DNA from 3 places in the Heyndrickxia sp. NPDC080065 genome. Region 1 is predicted to be linked to each of the others. Evidence: a T-box and tRNA genes for the amino acid it is inferred to sense, from the RefSeq annotation. Region 1 holds a T-box; the other regions hold tRNA genes.
The links. A T-box is a leader RNA that pairs with one kind of tRNA and senses whether it is charged. The one in region 1 lies ahead of ileS (isoleucine--tRNA ligase), so its partner is inferred to be a tRNA-Ile.

Region 1 (5,098 bases):
TAATTTTCAAATGGTACATGATACTGTGCAAATGGCATTGCACCACTATCAAACCAAACATCCACCACTTCTGGTGTCCTATTCATCCTTCCATTGCATTTTGGACAACTAATGGTCACATAATCGACATACGGTTTATGGAGCTCAGTTTGATTTAACGGATCATCTGCATGCATTATGAGATCATTCATACTTTTGGGTGAATATTCATGTTTACAAGACGAACATACCCAAACATTTAAAGGCGTACCCCAGTAACGATTACGACTTATATTCCAGTCAACTAACCCTTCTAAAAAGTTTCCGAATCGACCATTTTTTATATGTTCAGGATACCAATTCACTTCCTGATTTTTTGCAATAAATTCATCTTTTAATGCAGTAGTTTTGATGAACCAGCTCTCGGTTGCATAATAAAGCAGAGGTGTGTCGCATCTCCAGCAGTGCGGGTATGAATGTTCATATTTTTCCTTATGAAATAATAATCCCTTTTCATGTAAAAGCTTTACGATTGCAACGTCACTCTCTTTAACTAACTGTCCTGCTAGTGGTTTCACCACATCCAAATATCTACCTTGTTCATCAACTACATTAATAAAAGTGAAATTATTTTCTTGTACTAGTCGGTAATCATCTTCCCCATATGCAGGTGCAATATGGACAATTCCCGTACCACTATCTTCTGAAACAAATGAGGCATGAACCACTCTGTGACCATTTTCCACTTCCGCAAACGTGAATGGAGCTTCATATGAAAGCCCTACAAGCTCTTTTCCTTTAATCGTTTCCAAAATAGTTTTAGATTGCTTAACAACATGATTTAATCTAGAAGAAGCGACAAAATAGATTTCATTATCTACCTTTACTTTCACATAATCAATATCTTCATTTACAGCAAGAGCAACATTTGCAGGTAGTGTCCAAGGTGTGGTAGTCCATCCTAACAAATATTCATTCTCTTTGTCTTTTAATTTAAATTTAACGGTAGCACTCAAATCTTTTACATCTTTATAGCCTTGGGCAACTTCGTGAGAACTCAATGATGTTTGACAGCTCGGGCAATAGGGCGATACACGGTGGCCTCTGTATAGCAAACCTCTTTCATGAATTGTACCAAGTATATGCCAAACAGATTCAATATAATCATTGCTCATCGTCAAGTATGGATTATCCATATCTACCCAATATCCTAAATCTCTTGTAAATTCTCTCCACTGTTTTTCATAGAAAAAGACACTTTCCTTACATTTTTCAATAAATGCTTCAACACCATATTCTTCAATTGCTTGTTTTCCTGAAATCCCCAGTGCTTTTTCAACTCCTAATTCAACAGGTAATCCATGAGTATCCCATCCAGCTTTTCTGATCACTTGCTTACCAATCATTGTTTGATAACGGGCAATAATATCTTTTAATGTCCTGCCTAATGCATGACCAACATGTGGGAGACCATTGGCTGTCGGTGGTCCTTCATAAAATACAAAGGATTTTTTATTTTCCCTGTTCATTATCGATTGTTGAAAAATATTCTGTTCCTCCCAATATTTCGAGATCCGTTTTTCCCGCATTGAGCTACTTTCTTTTTGATTTTCAACTTCCATCATTTTTATCCTCCTTTTAAAATACGGAATTGTTATTGTCTATTGTTGACATTAATACTTGTTGGGCATGCTATGCAGCAAATTGTTGCGTAGTATTGGAAACTGATTTGTAACAATTAAATGGTCTAACAATACCTGAAAATAAAAAACACCCGTCCCTATAATAAGGGACGAGTGTATTACCCGCGTTACCACCCAAATTCTGCTGCAAACAGCAACAGCACTTTGTCAACGTACCATCATACGCGTTCCTTGTAACGGTGGACTTCCGTCAAGACTTACTTTACGTTCAGCCTTGCATCTCAGAGATGATTTTTCCGTTTCGGCTTCCTCGCTGGCTTCCACCATTCCCAGCTCGCTGTCAGAGTCAGATCCTCACGTACTTGTTCTCTTCATCGACTTATAAAAGAAATATTTTGATTATATTAGCATTTTTCAAATTGCGAATCAAGGGGTATTTTTAAAATTTGGTTTCGTTTGATACAACTACAAGTAATTAATATGAATCTATTTTTCATTATAACTTGCTATAAATGTTTTTTCTGCCTGATTTAATAATGAAAACATTTGAACAAAAACGTAAATCAAAATAATAGCTACAACAATAAAAATAAATAATGCAGCCTGACCACTAAAATGGAATTCCTGAGATCCGCCAATGGTACCGATTCCGAGAAAAAGAAAAAAAGCCAATTGATAAATAGCAAAAATTTTAAAGACCTTTCTTGATTTAGAAGCTAACCCCTTTGATTCAATAAGATTTGCCTCTTTTTCAATGCCTCTACATAAGTTATATACACAGTATAAGAACAAAGATACAATCGTGAGATAAAAGAGAAAAGAAAAAACCTTTCCCTCTATAGTCTGAGAATTATTAAGAACATATAATACCTCTGTATGTTTTTTCAGGAGATCTAAACTAGATAGAATAATTAAAATCAGGCTCGCTGACTTGACTCTAGAAAAGAATTCATTATCAAACTTTCTTCTTAATGTAATTGATCCCAGAAATAATAGGCCATACCCTATTACATCAGGTAAAATATTAATATTTCCAAGATTAATATTAAACAATATAAAAATAAAACCGACCAGCATCGTTCTAAATCCCATATACTTCCCCCTAAAAAGTATCGAATTTTCTTTACAATATTGGTATTATTATACTATTAAAGAGTTAGAAAGTGGTGAAGAGTTTGAAAAATAAAAATCGATTGTTACTACTTTATTCGATTATCACTGGGGTATTTATGTTATACATTGGATTTGTTTACTTTAAACAAACAACTCAAGCTACGATTATAACCAATCCCGACAATTTTCAAATAAAGGAAAATTTGCATGTATCTCAACCTAACAAGAATACATTTAACAAATTAAAAAAGTTAGGATTCCAAGATATTTCTATTTACAATATGTCAAAAGACGAAATTCAGCAATATGAACAAATAAACGGAAAAATTGTCGATAGTATAACCATTTACATGAAAATTTCTAAAAATGATTTAAAGTACTTATCAAAAGCGAATTATCAAAAATTATTAAAACAATACTCAAGTTCAACACTACCACGAAAAACGACATTAGGCCGTGTTTACTTGCATTTAGTGTACGAAGGAGAAAGGAAATTTTTAGTTGTTTCCGAGCATCAATTTGATTTTATTCCTTCTGATTTAAAACCGATGCAGATAGAATTGCAGCTAAGAAATGAATACAATATCATAAGTCAAAACGCAAAACAAGTCTGGTGGACTTCGTCTCTTTTTAATACAAATAAAATAAATACTGGAATGGATATTGAATCCCCTAATTCAACAGCTCAAGGAAATTCTGATGAATTTAATTTATTTAATGAGGGAGAAACTGGGACTTCCACTATTTATAATGTGAGCTGGAAACAATCAAATATACTGGATGAAGTTGTCGGGCTTTATTTTTACAATACTGCCGAGTTTGAGGTTCCTAAAGATTTTCTAATTACAGATGTTTACATTCAAGGACAAAATCCTCATCTATCACTACAACTATTTTATGAATTTAAGAGTAAAAAATAATATCAGAAAATATTTAAGAAATATTGATTTCAATAATCTGTTTCCCATTGTGCGGCTTGGTTTATCAATCTTCGCATTTTTTACGGTTTTCTATCAAAAGAGGAACTATAATAAATTTTTTTCGAACACTAAATTGGTTCAAAAATGTATAGAAAAAAAGCACCAGAATTATTATAAGTACTATAATTCTGGTGCTTTTTTATTATTCATATTATTCCTTCATCCATTCTTCCAAATTCCAAATATGTGTACACCAATCCTTATAAAAGTCTGGTTCATGAGAAACAAGCAGGATACTGCCTTCATATTGTTGAAGTGCATTTGATAGTACCTCTTTTGCTTGAACATCTAAATGATTAGTAGGTTCATCAAGGATGAGCCAGTTACTTTCCTCTAACATAAGTTGGCACAGTCGTACTTTCGTTTGTTCTCCCCCACTTAAAGAATTTAACGGCTGAAAAATATGATCCTTTTTTAGACCCGATCTAGCTAGAGCTTGCCGAATTTCCTTTTGAGACATTTTTGCATTCATGGACCATATATATTCCAATGGTGTTAATGTTAAAGCTGTGTTCCATTCTTGGGCAAAATATGCAGGCTTTACCTTTTGTCCGAATGCCACTGTTCCACTAAGAGGTGCGATCTCCCCGATAATCGTTTTAAGTAAAGTAGACTTACCTATCCCGTTATGGCCAATAATTGCAGCCTTCTCACCTCGTTTAAGTCGAAAGCTAATGGATGGTAGTAAAGGTGAATTATAACCGACTTCTATAGCTTTCGTTTCAACAATTACACTTGTGGGTCGTTCAGATACTTTAAAAGAATATCTTGGAAACGGAGTTTGATCAGGCTGAGTAATTCGATCCATTTTTAATAACTTTTTTTCACGTGATTTCGCTTGTTTAGAAGTTGAAACACGTGCCTTGTTTTTCTGGATATATGATTCAAGCTTTTGAATTTCTTCTTGTTGTCTACTGTATGCAATTTGTACTTGATGTTTTCGTAACTCATATGCTTCCATAAATCGTTTGTAATTCCCAATATACCTTGTTAATTGCTTATGCTCTAAATGATAAATGATATTTACTACATCATTCAAAAACTCTGTATCATGCGATATTAAGATAAAGGAGTTTTTGTAATTAATTAAGTACTCCTTCAACCATAAAATATGATTATAATCTAAATAGTTAGTTGGTTCATCTAACAGTAAAACATCCGGCTCGCTCAACAAAAGCTTAGCCAGCAGCAATTTAGTACTCTGACCACCACTTAACTCTGAAACATCCCTTTCCATTCCGAGAGCATGAATCCCTAATCCAAAAGCAATATCCTCAATTTTCGACTCAATGGAATAAAAATCATTAATATCTAACTGATCTTGTATTTGTGAATACCTATTTAATAATTTTTGTAATTCATCAGAATTGCTTGTTGACATTG
Region 2 (5,098 bases), on a different contig from region 1:
CTTCATGGCTCATAAAAGTTTTCTTAAGTAAAAAAACTTGCTATAATTGCGGAAGTAGTTCAGTGGTAGAACACCACCTTGCCAAGGTGGGGGTCGCGGGTTCGAATCCCGTCTTCCGCTCCAGATACCCTTGCCGGGGTGGCGGAACTGGCAGACGCACAGGACTTAAAATCCTGCGGTAGGTGACTACCGTACCGGTTCGATTCCGGTCCTCGGCACCAACGTTTTTCAATATTATGCGCCCGTAGCTCAATTGGATAGAGCGTTTGACTACGGATCAAAAGGTTAGGGGTTCGACTCCTCTCGGGCGCGCCATATTTTTCGGGAAGTAGCTCAGCTTGGTAGAGCACATGGTTTGGGACCATGGGGTCGCAGGTTCGAATCCTGTCTTCCCGACCAGTTCTAGTTTATATAGTATTATGGGGCCTTAGCTCAGCTGGGAGAGCGCCTGCTTTGCACGCAGGAGGTCAGCGGTTCGATCCCGCTAGGCTCCATTTTTAAAATCATGGCGGTGTAGCTCAGCTGGCTAGAGCGTACGGTTCATACCCGTAAGGTCGGGGGTTCGATCCCCTCCGCCGCTATCTTAATTAATATGATAATGGACCCTTAGCTCAGCTGGTTAGAGCAGACGGCTCATAACCGTCCGGTCGTAGGTTCGAGTCCTACAGGGTCCATTTAAAACGGAGGAATACCCAAGTCTGGCTGAAGGGATCGGTCTTGAAAACCGACAGGCGGGTTAAACCGCGCGGGGGTTCGAATCCCTCTTCCTCCGCCATATAATAATGGTCCGGTAGTTCAGCTGGTTAGAATGCCTGCCTGTCACGCAGGAGGTCGCGGGTTCGAGTCCCGTCCGGACCGCCATTAAACTAAAAAATTATATAGCTTAATAAGATGGAGGGGTAGCGAAGTGGCTAAACGCGGCGGACTGTAAATCCGCTCCCTCAGGGTTCGGCGGTTCGAATCCGTCCCCCTCCACCATTTTAGGGGTATAGTTTAATGGTAAAACGAAGGTCTCCAAAACCTTTGATGTGGGTTCGATTCCTACTACCCCTGCCAATATAATATTAAACATGCGGGTGTAGTTTAGTGGTAAAACTACAGCCTTCCAAGCTGTTGTCGTGGGTTCGATTCCCATCACCCGCTCCAAATTACATAAAGGGCCTATAGCTCAGCTGGTTAGAGCGCACGCCTGATAAGCGTGAGGTCGATGGTTCGAGTCCATTTAGGCCCATTAATAAAATATACGTTTCTAAACTAGCTATTTTTATTTAGCTAGTTTTTTATTGTTTAACGAAACAGTTTACTTCTAGCGGCAGCGGAAAATCCCACAAGGTTAAAAACTAGCCACTGAGGAAAGTATGATTTATTATTTTCTTCTCAATGAATATATAGTTCTACTTTGGTTACTAGGGGATTATTTCATTTAGAAGGGAACATTATTTCGGAATTGTGGACCATATCTCCGGTTCTGTGGACCATTTTTATCAGAATGTGGATCAAGTTCTTAGTACTGTGGACCGTTTCCTTCAGAAGGGATCTTTATTTCGGATTTAGGGACCATTTCTCTGGATCTGCGGATCATTTTTATAAAAATGTGGACCAATTTCTTAGAACTGAGGACCATTTCTTTCAGAGGGCCATTTTTTTCAGATTTGGGGATTCATTGTGATCCAAGCATCGCTTTGATTACCACTAGATCCTTTTTTTCTTTTAGGAATGTAGTAAAAACATATTTATCGAAAAATTAATCAAGGATATGTCTCAGTCTATGTAGTATATAAATAGGACGGGGTCAATTTTGAGTATGCCACTATCCTTATGACAGCGTGTCTTTGCAATTTAAAAATACCTTGTTCAATGTAAAATATAATAACTAGAATGGTGAGATACAATGACAAAATCAATTATCTTTGATATGGATGGAACTCTTTTTCAAACAAATAAAATATTAGAAATATCACTTTCAGAGACATTTGAGTACTTAAGAGTAAAGGAGGGATGGGAAGGGGAGACACCGATTGAAAAATACCGTGAAATAATGGGGGTTCCTTTGCCGGTGGTTTGGGAGAACTTATTACCTAATTATTCAAATGATGTTCGAATAATGGCAAATGATTTCTTTCATGCTAAACTAATCGATAATATTTATAAAGGGAATGGAGAGCTCTATCCAAATGTGACAGAAACTTTTGCCTATTTAAAAAGCAATGGATACACCATATTTGTTGCTAGTAATGGTCTACCGGAATATTTGAGTGCAATTGTAGAGTATTACAAATTAAATCAATGGCTGACCGATGTTTACAGTATTCAGCAGATTGAATCTCAAGATAAAGCTGAATTAGTTCGTATCTTGGTACAAAAATATAATATAACAGGTGGAGCTTTAGTAGGTGATCGAATTTCTGATATCCGTGCAGCTAAATCAAATGGGCTACTATCGATAGGATGTAATTTTGATTTTGCTCAAGCCGAGGAATTACAACACGCAGATAGAATAATAAACGATATTTCGGAATTAAAAAGTATATTAGAAGAAGGAGCCTTTCAAATTGAATAAATATTACTGGGATGATAAGTTGGAGTATTTAACCCGAACAAGAGATTTATATTATAACGACGATTATCTTGAGTTTTTAGTGAAATCAGTTTGGAAGATTGATAAACCTGTGAGCATGGTTGATTATGGCTGTGGATATGGATATTTAGGGTTAAAGTTATTGCCTTTGCTACCACATGGAAGTAGCTATACAGGAATTGACATGGGGGAGCAATTAATCCGTAATGCAGAAGAACTTTTTCAAAATCTCCCCTATCAATCTCGGTTTATTCAAGCGGATATTAACACGATTAATTTAGAAGAAGAATATGATATTGCTCTTTGTCATGCTTTTTTATTGCATGTGAATGATCCGATACATATATTGCAATCAATGATTAGCCGTGTGAAGGATGGCGGAAAAATCATCTGTTTCGAACCACATTGGATTTCTACTATGTCTTCCTATTATATTAACAACGAAGACCAATCAAAATTGATTCCTTTAGGCTTTCTTCAAAAATTATATGAACAAGATACAAAAAGGGATGGAAAAGATGGAAACATCGGCATTAAATTACCCATCTATTTAAGTGAACTGGGGGTTAAAGGTGTTCAATGCAGGGTAAGTGATAAAGTCAATTTCCTTGATTCAAATGATGATACGAACCTTAAACTGTACGAATCATTAAAAATGGATGGCTTTGGTGAAGTACCTGGAGAAGAAACTGAATTTATCAACCGTTTAATGGAAAGGGGAGCCACATTTTCTGAAGCGAAAAATCAATATGATTCACAGCTATATTTATCTAAACTATTTTCTCCTTCCTCCTCCTTGACCTATGCGCCAAATATGAAGATCACTTTTGGTACGGTAAAAAAATAGAACTTTTTTGTATTTAATTAATCTTCGGCGGACACCTGTTCCGTTATTTATGACAAAATGGGTTAATTTATTATATTTTCGGACATAGGTTCCGTTATTTAGTATTAAGACAGTAGTTTCCTTGTATTTTTCCATAAATAGCGTACCCAGTGTCCGCTTAGCCCTTAAATTATGGTCATTTAATAAAAATAACGGACTAAATGTCCGTATGATATGTTCTTAAGTTTTTCTCCACATTATCGGAACTATTTAGTATTTTAATCAAAGCCTTATTTCGGTAATAAAATCAAAGTCTCTGCAGTTGAAAAAGATTGCAGTTTTTGTTAGGATATAGAATGAACGTTCAGTATTAATTATGAATGTGTGCATAGATTTTCGATTGGATCGGAGTAGATTTGTGTGAATAAAAAGCAATTGCAAAGTGAGCAGACCAAAAAGCGGGTTGCTGATGCTGCAAGGGCCCTGTTTGTGCAGAAGGGATATAAGGCAACATCTATCGAAGAGATTGTTGAGGCAACAGGAAGCAGTAAAGGGAATATTTATTATCATTTTAAAAGCAAAGAAGGCCTATTTTTATATTTATTAGATGAATGGGATCGAGAATGGGTGCAAAAATGGGAACAAAAAGAGCCACTCTACCATACGACAACTGATAAATTGTTTGGGATGGCGGAGCAGATGGCTCTTGAAGACTTAAATCATCCTTTGACTAAAGCTGCTGATGAGTTCTTCAATAATGAAGAAAAAACAAATGAAATTGAAGAGCGTATCGCGGAAATGGTAAAAGGGCATCTGAGATTTAATCAACATTTGCTTCAGCAAGGGATTGATAGCGGTGAATTCAAAAGAGAAAATGTAGAAAGCCTTGCTGTTGTTCTAGAAAGTTTATGGATGGGACTTGGTCAGATGTCTCGAAGTACTAGTTTAGAGGAAGCACTTAAGCTCTACCACTTAGCTATTAAAGTGTTTCTATATGGGATTGCAAAGGACTCTAATTAAGGATTATTGGATTGCTGAATATCAGCTAATCGTTAAGAAGCTGTTTATTTATGTAATCCTTCTTTTGCCTATAATATAGAATGAACGTTCAGTATTTTTAAATTCGAAGTGGTTCTGTATCCTTAAATTATATACTGAAGGTATTTGGAGGTTTATATGTCACTATTGTTAAGAAATAGGGGAGCGATACTGCTTCTCATGTTAAATATATTTTTGATTTTTACTGGAATAGGTCTAGTGATTCCAATAATGCCAACTTATATGATAGAGCTTCATATAAATGGAAGCATTGTAGGATTGTTAGTTGCAGCATTTTCATTAACACAATTATTGTTTTCTCCATTTGCAGGAAGATTATCGGATACACTTGGAAGGAAAAAGATCATTGTTTATGGAATGGTTATTTTTGCTGTTTCTGAGTTGATATTTGGAATGGCAAGTTCTCCTGTCTTTCTTTTTGCATCAAGAATGCTAGGCGGGATTGGTGCAGCGCTTATTATGCCCGCTGTTATGGCATATACGGCAGATGTCACTTCAACAAAAGAAAGAGCAAAAGGGATGGGATTTATTAATGCATCAATAACAACGGGCTTCATTATTGGGCCAGGAATTGGAGGCTTCATAGCTGAATTTGGAATTCGTGCTCCATTTTATGCAGCTGCGGTAGCTGGTGC
Region 3 (5,098 bases), on a different contig from region 1:
ATTCTATGACTACTTTTCCTTCATCTAGATCATCAATATCACAAATTTCATTTATGACCGTATTTCGTGCTATAGTATTCAAATCTTGCCACATTTTTAACCAGCTTGAACCATGTCTTTCGTTCAGCTTCATTGTTATATCATTGCAAAATGTTGCTTCATCACAGTAGATCATATATGTAGCATTGTTGATAGGATCGCGCCAACCATTGCCCGCTTCGATAATATATTGCTCTGTATCGTTTAGTTTTTTCATAAACTTGGTCAGTGGTTTGGATACCGGCATTCCTCCAAAGCGAATGATGACCTCAGGTTTTAATTTTTCATCCGAAACGATTTCCTTCAAAATTGCATCATAGCTATCAATGATATATTCCCCTGAAAAATCTCCACTTCGTAATTGGGACAATGGGTCTGCAATAATAGGATAGCCAAGCTTCTCAGCAAATGGGATGATAGACTCTACAAATCTTGGATCATCAATCACTCCACAAACAATTAACCCTTTTTCCTTTTGTTGCAATCGGTTGCATATGTCTAATATTTGATTCATTTTAAGATGTAAATTTCCATGTGATATAGCTATTGATGGTTGTTCACTTACTTCCGTATATGGAGATGGATCCATAATTGGAATCAGCGGCTCGCGGAATGGAAAATTTAAATGCACCGGTCCAGCTGGTACTTCTAAAGAAATACTTACTGCCCTTGCAGCATTTGTTTGAACATACCTGAGTATTTCTTCATTTAAGTCTGGTAAGGCCATTTCAGAAAACCATTTTACATGATTACCGTAAAATTGATTTTGATCAATTGCTTGTGGTGCTCCTACATCCCGTAATTCATGCGGACGGTCAGCCGTTAAAACTATTAAAGGAACCCTTGCCAGTTTAGCCTCAACTACAGCAGGATAATAGTTTGCGGCAGCGGTTCCAGAAGTACAAATGAGAGCAACAGGTTTTCTTGTTTGTTTTGCTATTCCTAAAGCAAAAAAAGCTGCGGAACGTTCATCAATATTAATATGATATTTAAGTTTAGGATGCCCCGCGACTAACATAGCTAATGGTGTAGATCTAGAACCGGGACTAATGACAACATCCTCTACCCCAGAATTAGAAAGTTCTTGAATGAACCTAGCTAAATACTTCGTCAGTGCTTCTTGGTGTTTCATAACATTTTTCCTCCTAATGCCCGAAGCATTGGACGAAATTTAATTCTTGTTTCATAATATTCATCCTCTGGGTTTGAATCAGATACAACTCCACACCCAGCATACAAAAATGCTTCATTTTCTTTTATTAATCCTGACCGGATCGCTACAGCAAATTCTCCATTCGCTCGATAGTCTATCCATCCAATTGGAGCAGCATAAAAACCACGATCCATTTTTTCCATTTCTCGTATTACCTTTAATGCATCTTTTGTTGGAACCCCTCCCATAGCTGGCGTTGGATGGAGTTCCTCCACTAATGATAATATAGATATGTTTTGATCTTTGATTTTACCTTTAACAGGTGTAAAGAGATGTTGAATATCTCGCATTTTCAATATAGATGGTTCTTTAGGAATTGCAACTTCAGTACAAAATTTTTGAATAACATCTTCTATCATAGAGACTACTAGCTGATGTTCATGTCTATTTTTCATATCGGCAAGTAAATCTTGACCTAACATAGCATCTCTTTTTTCATTCGAATCCCTTTTAATAGAGCCTGCAAGACAAGCTGATAAAACATCATTTCCACTCTTTTTTACTAATCTTTCAGGTGAAGCACCTGTAAAACAGCTGTTCATTATTTCTAAAGCAAAGATATAGCTATCTTGTTGACCTTTACATAAGTGTTCAAGTACTTTTTCAGATGATATTAACTCATTAAATTCTATATTCATTTTTCTAGCCATTACGACTTTATTAAGATCATTATCCTCTTTTAGTGCGCGGACAACTTCGCCAACTGCTTCTTTCCATTCATCTGGGTTTATTTCATGTTCACGAAGACTTTCAATAATTGTTAAATTTTCTCTTTCTTTAACTGTAAAAATCTTCTCTTTCAAAGCTAAAACTCTTTTTAATGATTCTCCACTTTCTTTAGTAGAACAAATGATATTCATCGTTATATAAGCTTCTTGACCGTTAATGACTAACATAAGATTTGGTAAATGAAATAAAGCATTAGAAAATAAAGACCACTCTTGCTCCTTGACACTGAGCGGATCAAAAGAAAAGCCTCCAAATATTAGAGGACCTGTCCCAGGGACTTCGAATGGATTAAAAATATGCGCATCTTTAATTAAAAGATTCCATTCACGCTCAACCCACTTAAAACGATCTTCTTCATGACTCGTTTGAAGGCTTTGTGCAACTCCTAGGCCCACAATATATGTTTCATCATTCGGTACCTTCCAAAAGAATCTTTCACCTTGAAATAACTGTTTAGCAGACGAATAAAATGAAAGGGGGTTAATATTATTTAGTTTTTCAGTATAACTAAACAATATAGTTTTCTTTTTATTTCTAGCCCTATCTACAGCAACTTTATATTCAGTTTCAATATTCGACTGTTTAATACGTGTCAAAATAATCTCCCCCAAAAAACAAACGTACGATTAAATAATCTTCTAAAATTTATATGCTTATTAATAATATCCAACCTTTAAGATACACCTCTAAATGGATTGCGTCAATGAACATAACTTATTAAACACTTATCTACCTTATTATATATTAACTTCAAAAAAAAATTCAGTAATATATATTCTATGTATAACATGGTAACATTTTGTTTTCTTGATGGTCTCTATTTATTCTTTAAAGGCCATGGAACGAACTTCATTTACCGTATTAGATACTTTTTGCTCTAGTCGGGTAATGAAACGGTTTTTCTCTTACCGTACAAGATTCTTTTTGTTCTATTTGGTTAATAAAAAAGTTATCCAAAAGCGAGAATTTTTTTATTTCCTGAACGAAAAAAAGTAGTTTAAAAGATTCTGCTAGAGAAAACTTTTAAACTACTTAAAAAGAAATACGATCTACAAAAATATGACCCGTACGGGATTCGAACCCGTGTTACCGCCGTGAAAGGGCGGTGTCTTAACCGCTTGACCAACGGGCCGTTAATGGCGGAGAAGGAGGGATTTGAACCCTCGCGCCGGTTACCCGACCTACACCCTTAGCAGGGGCGCCTCTTCAGCCACTTGAGTACTTCTCCAAATAAAAATGGCTCCGCAGGTAGGATTCGAACCTACGACCGATCGGTTAACAGCCGATAGCTCTACCACTGAGCTACTGCGGAATAAAATGGGAATATATTAATCTAATGGGCCTAAATGGACTCGAACCATCGACCTCACGCTTATCAGGCGTGCGCTCTAACCAGCTGAGCTATAGGCCCATGTAAATATGGAGCGGGTGATGGGAATCGAACCCACGACAACAGCTTGGAAGGCTGTAGTTTTACCACTAAACTACACCCGCTTTATATTATGGGGCGACTAGTGGGAATCGAACCCACGAGTGTCGGAGCCACAATCCGATGCGTTAACCACTTCGCCATAGCCGCCATGTTGTATCATTTAAGCATGGATGTGCACCATAATACTTTTAAATGGTGGCTCGGGACGGAATCGAACCGCCGACACATGGATTTTCAGTCCATTGCTCTACCGACTGAGCTACCGAGCCATATAATGTATAATTCCTATATTCAATTATAGTTCGCCATCGTCCCAATCTTAGGATGATAAATGGCGGTCCGGACGGGACTCGAACCCGCGACCTCCTGCGTGACAGGCAGGCATTCTAACCAACTGAACTACCGGACCAAAAATTTTTCAAGTAAGTTTTAAAATAACTTACATAATTGCGGAGGCAGGATTTGAACCTGCGACCTTCGGGTTATGAGCCCGACGAGCTACCAGACTGCTCCACCCCGCGACGATATTAAATGAATTCTTTTATGGCGGAGGAAGAGGGATTCGAACCCCCGCGCGGTTTAACCCGCCTGTCGGTTTTCAAGACCGATCCCTTCAGCCAGACTTGGGTATTCCTCCAGATAAATATGGTGGACCTTGTAGGACTCGAACCTACGACCGGACGGTTATGAGCCGTCTGCTCTAACCAGCTGAGCTAAAGGTCCTCTATGGTAGCGGCGGAGGGGATCGAACCCACGACCTTACGGGTATGAACCGTACGCTCTAGCCAGCTGAGCTACGCCGCCATTATCATAACATTTTAAATTGGTGGAGCCTAGCGGGATCGAACCGCTGACCTCCTGCGTGCAAAGCAGGCGCTCTCCCAGCTGAGCTAAGGCCCCAAAGTGTGTAATGGTCGGGAAGACAGGATTCGAACCTGCGACCCCATGGTCCCAAACCATGTGCTCTACCAAGCTGAGCTACTTCCCGGAATATATGGCGCGCCCGAGAGGAGTCGAACCCCTAACCTTTTGATCCGTAGTCAAACGCTCTATCCAATTGAGCTACGGGCGCTTATTATCGAAAAAAATGGTGCCGAGGACCGGAATCGAACCGGTACGGTAGTCACCTACCGCAGGATTTTAAGTCCTGTGCGTCTGCCAGTTCCGCCACCCCGGCAAGGGTATCTGGAGCGGAAGACGGGATTCGAACCCGCGACCCCCACCTTGGCAAGGTGGTGTTCTACCACTGAACTACTTCCGCGACTAAAATATTCATATTATGCGGGTGAAGGGAGTCGAACCCCCACGCCTTGCGGCGCCAGATCCTAAGTCTGGTGCGTCTGCCAATTCCGCCACACCCGCATGATTTAGATATTAGAAGTTTCCAACGTTTGATTTTCTACTTCTAAAATGGTGAGCCATGAAGGACTCGAACCTTCGACCCTCTGATTAAAAGTCAGATGCTCTACCGACTGAGCTAATGGCTCATATTACCTAATGGTGCCGGCCAGAGGACTTGAACCCCCAACCTACTGATTACAAGTCAGTTGCTCTACCAATTGAGCTAGGCCGGCTTATTAATATTTGTTTCCTTAAACTGAACTGCTGAAGACTGTCGTCCAGCTTTCAGTATGATTATTCAAGTAGCAGCTCAAGCTGTACGCTGAAGCATAGCTTTGTAGCTT

Region 2: it encodes a tRNA-Ile, which carries the amino acid that the T-box ahead of ileS (isoleucine--tRNA ligase) is inferred to sense. The anticodon was not compared.
Region 3: it encodes a tRNA-Ile, which carries the amino acid that the T-box ahead of ileS (isoleucine--tRNA ligase) is inferred to sense. The anticodon was not compared.

The regions. Positions count from the first base shown of each region.
Region 1 covers NZ_JBNNWS010000015.1:122,899-127,996, reverse strand. Annotated here, with positions in the region: gene ileS (isoleucine--tRNA ligase) at 1-1,601, opposite strand, end outside; T-box leader at 1,765-2,006, opposite strand; gene ACQKP0_RS18505 (hypothetical protein) at 2,109-2,714, opposite strand; gene ACQKP0_RS18500 (hypothetical protein) at 2,798-3,655, shown strand; gene ACQKP0_RS18495 (ABC-F family ATP-binding cassette domain-containing protein) at 3,867-5,098, opposite strand, start outside.
Region 2 covers NZ_JBNNWS010000001.1:457,966-463,063, reverse strand. Annotated here, with positions in the region: tRNA gene ACQKP0_RS02175 (tRNA-Lys) at 1-12, shown strand, start outside; tRNA gene ACQKP0_RS02170 (tRNA-Gly) at 49-123, shown strand; tRNA gene ACQKP0_RS02165 (tRNA-Leu) at 133-221, shown strand; tRNA gene ACQKP0_RS02160 (tRNA-Arg) at 239-315, shown strand; tRNA gene ACQKP0_RS02155 (tRNA-Pro) at 323-399, shown strand; tRNA gene ACQKP0_RS02150 (tRNA-Ala) at 422-494, shown strand; tRNA gene ACQKP0_RS02145 (tRNA-Met) at 508-581, shown strand; tRNA gene ACQKP0_RS02140 (tRNA-Ile) at 601-674, shown strand; tRNA gene ACQKP0_RS02135 (tRNA-Ser) at 683-775, shown strand; tRNA gene ACQKP0_RS02130 (tRNA-Asp) at 785-861, shown strand; tRNA gene ACQKP0_RS02125 (tRNA-Tyr) at 894-978, shown strand; tRNA gene ACQKP0_RS02120 (tRNA-Trp) at 983-1,056, shown strand; tRNA gene ACQKP0_RS02115 (tRNA-Gly) at 1,073-1,146, shown strand; tRNA gene ACQKP0_RS02110 (tRNA-Ile) at 1,158-1,231, shown strand; gene ACQKP0_RS02105 (HAD hydrolase-like protein) at 1,892-2,560, shown strand; gene ACQKP0_RS02100 (class I SAM-dependent methyltransferase) at 2,553-3,425, shown strand; gene ACQKP0_RS02095 (TetR/AcrR family transcriptional regulator) at 3,825-4,424, shown strand; gene ACQKP0_RS02090 (MFS transporter) at 4,581-5,098, shown strand, end outside.
Region 3 covers NZ_JBNNWS010000014.1:105-5,202, reverse strand. Annotated here, with positions in the region: gene menD (2-succinyl-5-enolpyruvyl-6-hydroxy-3-cyclohexene-1-carboxylic-acid synthase) at 1-1,171, opposite strand, end outside; gene ACQKP0_RS17140 (isochorismate synthase) at 1,168-2,577, opposite strand; tRNA gene ACQKP0_RS17135 (tRNA-Glu) at 3,042-3,113, opposite strand; tRNA gene ACQKP0_RS17130 (tRNA-Ser) at 3,119-3,209, opposite strand; tRNA gene ACQKP0_RS17125 (tRNA-Asn) at 3,219-3,293, opposite strand; tRNA gene ACQKP0_RS17120 (tRNA-Ile) at 3,319-3,392, opposite strand; tRNA gene ACQKP0_RS17115 (tRNA-Gly) at 3,402-3,475, opposite strand; tRNA gene ACQKP0_RS17110 (tRNA-His) at 3,485-3,560, opposite strand; tRNA gene ACQKP0_RS17105 (tRNA-Phe) at 3,607-3,682, opposite strand; tRNA gene ACQKP0_RS17100 (tRNA-Asp) at 3,746-3,822, opposite strand; tRNA gene ACQKP0_RS17095 (tRNA-Met) at 3,861-3,934, opposite strand; tRNA gene ACQKP0_RS17090 (tRNA-Ser) at 3,958-4,050, opposite strand; tRNA gene ACQKP0_RS17085 (tRNA-Ile) at 4,060-4,136, opposite strand; tRNA gene ACQKP0_RS17080 (tRNA-Met) at 4,141-4,217, opposite strand; tRNA gene ACQKP0_RS17075 (tRNA-Ala) at 4,238-4,313, opposite strand; tRNA gene ACQKP0_RS17070 (tRNA-Pro) at 4,325-4,401, opposite strand; tRNA gene ACQKP0_RS17065 (tRNA-Arg) at 4,409-4,485, opposite strand; tRNA gene ACQKP0_RS17060 (tRNA-Leu) at 4,502-4,590, opposite strand; tRNA gene ACQKP0_RS17055 (tRNA-Gly) at 4,600-4,674, opposite strand; tRNA gene ACQKP0_RS17050 (tRNA-Leu) at 4,694-4,775, opposite strand; tRNA gene ACQKP0_RS17045 (tRNA-Lys) at 4,825-4,900, opposite strand; tRNA gene ACQKP0_RS17040 (tRNA-Thr) at 4,912-4,987, opposite strand.